Regions from separate parts of the Streptomyces sp. CNX435 genome, predicted to be linked through region 1. Evidence: riboswitches for the same ligand, from Rfam matches in the RefSeq annotation. Region 1 holds a riboswitch; the other holds the start of a gene.
The links. A riboswitch is a leader RNA that binds a small molecule or an ion and turns the genes downstream of it on or off. The one in region 1 is predicted to bind S-adenosylmethionine.
Positions count from the first base shown of each region.

Region 2: another riboswitch for S-adenosylmethionine. It lies ahead of T328_RS16095 (aminotransferase class V-fold PLP-dependent enzyme); the one in region 1 lies ahead of thrC (threonine synthase).

Region 1 covers NZ_JCANTA010000007.1:224,663-227,110, forward strand. Annotated here, with positions in the region: gene thrC (threonine synthase) at 1-1,061, opposite strand, end outside; SAM riboswitch class I at 1,079-1,218, opposite strand; gene T328_RS15445 (glucosyl-3-phosphoglycerate synthase) at 1,412-2,448, shown strand, end outside.
Region 2 covers NZ_JCANTA010000008.1:87,562-90,009, reverse strand. Annotated here, with positions in the region: gene trpD (anthranilate phosphoribosyltransferase) at 1-991, shown strand, start outside; SAM riboswitch class IV at 1,122-1,239, shown strand; gene T328_RS16095 (aminotransferase class V-fold PLP-dependent enzyme) at 1,456-2,448, shown strand, end outside.

The DNA.
Region 1 (2,448 bases):
ACCTCGGCGTCCGTGACGTCCTCCACCGCGCCGCCGGTGCGGCGGGCGATGTCCAGCACGTACGGGCCGTCCGCCGGGTTGCCGATGGCGAGAGACTTGGCGATGGTGTCGGGCCGGACGGGACGTACGACGTCATGGCCGTCCTTGAAGGCCCGCGAGACCGGCGAGCAGCCGGCCGCCTGGGCGCCGAAGATCCGGTACGGACGCTCCTCGACGAGCCCCGTCGCGATCAGCTCCTTCAGCCCCTTGTCGATCTTCGTGAGCTGGGAGCCGGAGGCCACCGGGATGACGATGTTGTCCGGGAGCCGCCAGCCGAGCTGCTCGCAGATCTCGTAGGCGAGGGTCTTGGAGCCCTCCGCGTAGTACGGGCGGAGGTTGACGTTGGTGAAGCCCCAGCCCTCGCCGACCGGGTCGCCGATCAGCTCGGAGCAGAAGCGGTTCACGTCGTCGTACGTGCCCTCGATGCCGACGACGTCGCCGCCGTAGACGGCGGCCATGACGACCTTCGCGTGCTCCAGGTCGTACGGGATGAACACGCACGAGCGCAGCCCCGCCCGGGCCGCGGCGGCGCCGACCGCGCCCGCCAGGTTGCCGGTGGAGGAGCAGGACAGCGTGGTGAAGCCGAAGGCGCGGGCGGCCTCGACAGCGATGGCGACGACGCGGTCCTTGAAGGAGTGCGTGGGGTTGCCGGAGTCGTCCTTGACGTGCAGCTCGCCGGTGACGCCCAGCTCGGCGGCGAGCCGGTCGGCGCGGTGCAGCCGGGTGAAGCCGGGGTTCAGGTTGGGCTTGGCCGCCACGTCGGCGGGGACGGGCAGCAGCGGCGCGTACCGCCAGATGCTCCGCGGGCCGGCCTCGATGTGCTTCCGCAGCCGGGCAGCGGACTCGGCGTCGCCGCCGGGCAGGTCGTACGCCGCCTCCAGCGGCCCGAAACAGGACTGGCACGCGAACACGGGACCCAGCGGCACCCGCTCCCCGCACTCCCGGCAGGACAGCGCGACGGCCGGACCCAGGTCGGGGGCGCCGTCGACGGCGGTGTGGGTGGCAGCTGTCTCTACAGCCATACTGGCGAGGCCCTCTCTCCTCATCTTCCCCGCGACGCATCTCGCCGCAGGACGGAATTGGCACCATCACCGTCCGGGGCCTCGCAGCGTCGCGAGTGCCGGACGGAGGGTTGCCGGGGCTTCAACGGGCCGTTCCCTCTGCCCCTCTGGATGAGCTCTGTATGGCGCCGGCCCGGCGGGGCCGAACGGCGCTTTTGTCTGGCGCTTCTCTCCGGCGCGCGGACCCCGACATAGGGACGTCACGCACGTTGTTCAAGACTGTAACCGACGACCAGGACAGTTGTGAGGGCCGTCCGACACGCGAGACGGCTCTCACACCGCACAGGACCACCGGCAAGGGAGGCCCGCAGGTGCTCGACGACGTGGAGCGGTGGCTGAAGGCGCGGTCCTGGTCCGCCGCGGACCGGCCGCCGGCGCGGCTGCTCGCGGCCAAGCGGGCGCTGGGGGCGCGCGGGACGGTGAGCGTGGTGCTGCCGGCGCTGAACGAGGAGGCGACGGTCGGGGCGATTGTCGCGGCGATCCGGGCGGAGCTGATGGCGGCGGGCGGCGCGGACGGCGGGGGTGGCGGGGGCGGGGGCGGGGCGCTCGTCGACGAGCTGGTCGTGATGGACTCCGGCTCCACGGACCGCACGGCGGAGGTCGCCGCCGCGGCCGGCGCGCGGGTCGTACACCGTGACGACGTGCTGCCGCGGGTGCCGGCGGCACCGGGCAAGGGCGAGGTGCTGTGGCGGTCGCTGCTGGTGACCCGCGGCGAGATCGTGTGCTTCGTCGACGCGGACCTGAAGGACTTCGACACGGCGTTCGTGAGCGGGATCGTGGGCCCGCTGCTGACGGACCCGGACGTGGAGTTCGTGAAGGCGGTATACGACAGGCCGCTCGGCACTCGGACGGGCGGCCAGGGCGGGCGGGTGACGGAGCTGGTGGCCCGCCCGCTGCTGAACCTGCACTGGCCGCTGCTGGCCGGCTTCGTCCAGCCGCTGGGCGGCGAGTACGCGGCGCGGCGGTCGCTGCTGGAGCGGCTGCCGTTCCCGGTGGGATACGGGGTGGAGCTGGGCCTGCTCGTCGACGCGCTGCACACGGTGGGCCTGGACGCCCTGGCCCAGGTCGACGTCGGCGTCCGCCGCCACCGCCACCAGGACGACCGCGCGCTGGGCCGCATGGCGGCGGCGATCTACCGCACGGCGCAGCTGCGGCTGGCGCGGGGGCACCTGGTGCGGCCCCGGCTGACGCAGTTCGAGCGGGGGGTGGACGGGGCGTTCGAGCCGCGGACGTACGGGGTGGACACGGAGGAGCGGCCGCCGATGCGGGAGATCCCCGAGTACGCGAGCCCTCGCCGGGCGTGCTGTGGCGGGGTACGGGGTCACGGGCCGGACCGGGGCCGCGGTGA
Region 2 (2,448 bases), on a different contig from region 1:
CGGGCGGGACCTGAGCGCCGAGGACACCGCCTGGGCCATGGACCAGATCATGTCGGGCGAGGCCAGCAACGCGCAGATCGCCGGGTTCGCGGTCGCGCTGCGCGCCAAGGGCGAGACGGTCGCGGAGATCTCCGGCCTGGTGCGCACGATGTACGAGCACGCCCACACCATCGACGTCCCCGGCCCGGCCGTGGACGTCGTCGGCACCGGCGGCGACCGGGCCCGTACCGTCAACATCTCCACCATGTCCGCGATCGTCGTCGCCGGGACCGGCGCGAAGGTCGTCAAGCACGGCAACCGGGCGGCGTCCTCCGCCTCCGGCGCGTCCGATGTGCTGGAGAAGCTGGGGGTCAACCTCGACCTCACCCCCGGGCGGGTCGCCGAGGTCGCCGAGGAGGCGGGCATCACGTTCTGCTTCGCGGTGAAGTTCCACCCCGCGCTGCGGCACGTCGCGCAGATGCGCAAGGAACTGGGCGTGGCCACCCCGTTCAACTTCCTCGGCCCGCTCACCAACCCGGCCCGGGTCGGAGCGCAGGCCACCGGTGTCGCAGACGCCCGGATGGCGCCGATCATGGCCGGGGTACTGGCCGAGCGCGGCGTGTCCGCGCTCGTCTTCCGCGGCGACGACGGGCTGGACGAGCTGACCACGACCGCCACCTCCCAGGTGTGGGTGGTCCGCGGCGGTGCGGTGCGGCAGGAGACCTTCGACCCGCGGGACGTCGGCATCGACCTGGTGCCGGTGGCGGCGCTGCGGGGCGCGGACGCCTCGTACAACGCGGACGTCGCCCGCCGGCTGCTCGCCGGCGAGACCGGCCCGGTGCGTGACGCGGTGCTGCTCAACGCGGCGGCGGCGCTCACGGCCCTGGACGCCGACGCGGACGGCCCGCTGTCGGACCGGATCGCGGCGGGCATCGTACGGGCGGCGGAGTCGATCGACTCCGGGTCGGCGCGGCGGGTGCTGGAGCGCTGGGTGGCGACCAGCAACGGCTGAGGCGGTCCGGGGGACGGGACGTCCTTTGCGGGTCATTCCCGGCTCATTCGCGGGTCATTTCCGGCGAGTTGCGGACAGTCCGGGCAACCGGGTTGCGCCGCGGACTCTCCGGTGCGCATACTCCTGACCAGGTCACGAGCGACAGCGATCAAGGCCCCGGCCCGCTGTCCGGCAACCCTCCGTCCGTGGCGGGGTGCCCCGGGTGATGACCGGGCCGCAGGCAGCGAGGTCTGCGGCAAGCGCGGACCCCTCGCGAACCCAGGGGTCCTGGTCGGCCGAGGGAGCACCGCCGTGAGCAAGCGAATGCGCTAGGGCCTTTCCGGCGGATCAGGGCCCGGAGATGATCCGCCGGAGAGGCCCTGGGGCCTGTCCGGCCCGCTGCCGCCGCCGCGCGTGCCCGTCATCGGGGCATCGCGCGCGTCCTCTTCAGCCCGCATCTTCACGCCTGCGCACGGGAGTTCCGCATGTCTGCGTCCACGCTCACCCCCGCCTGTCTGCCCGTCCTCGGCCGCGAGGTCCGCGCGCCGCTCGTCACCGGCGGCGACGCCGAGTACGCCGCCCTCGACTACGCCGCCAGCGCCCCGGCGCTGCAGCGCGTCTGGGACGACGTCGCCGCCTACGCGCCGTACTACGGCAGCGTGCACCGCGGCGCCGGCTACCTCTCGCAGCTGTCCACCGAGCTGTTCGAGTCCAGCCGCGCGACGGTCGCCGGGTTCCTCGGCTGCCGCCCCGACGACCAGGTCGTCTTCACCCGCTCCACCACCGACTCGCTCAACCTGCTGGCCGCCGCGCTGCCGCCGGGGACCGAGGTCTACGTCTTCGAGACCGAGCACCACGCCGCCCTGCTGCCCTGGCAGCACGCCGGGTCCGCGGCCGGCCGGGTCACCGTGCTCCCCGCGCCCTCCAGCCCCGGGCAGGCCGTGGCGGCGCTGGACTCCGCGCTCGCCGCGCGGGTCGGCGACGGGCCGGCGCTGGTGTGCGTCACCGGCGCCTCGAACGTCACCGGCGAGCTGTGGCCCGTACGGGAGCTGACCGCCGCGGCGCACCGGCACGGGGCGCGGCTGGTCCTGGACGCGGCGCAGCTCGCGCCGCACCACCCGGTGGACGTGGCGGACCTGGGCGTGGACTGGGTGGCCTTCTCCGGGCACAAGCTGTACGCGCCGTTCGGCGCCGGCGTCCTCGCGGGCCGGGCGGACTGGCTCCGGGCGGCGCCGCCGTACCTCGCGGGCGGGGGCGCCAGCCGGCGGGTCCAGCGCGCGGAGGGCGGGGGCGTGGACGTCGAGTGGCAGACGACGGCGGCGCGGCACGAGGCGGGATCGCCGAACGTGATCGGGGCGTACGCGATCGCCTCGGCGTGCAAGGCGCTGACGGAGGCCGGGTTCGACGCGCTGGTGGCGCGGGAGCGGGCGCTGGTGGAGCGGGTGCTCGCGGGGCTGGCGGCGCTGCCGGGGGTGCGG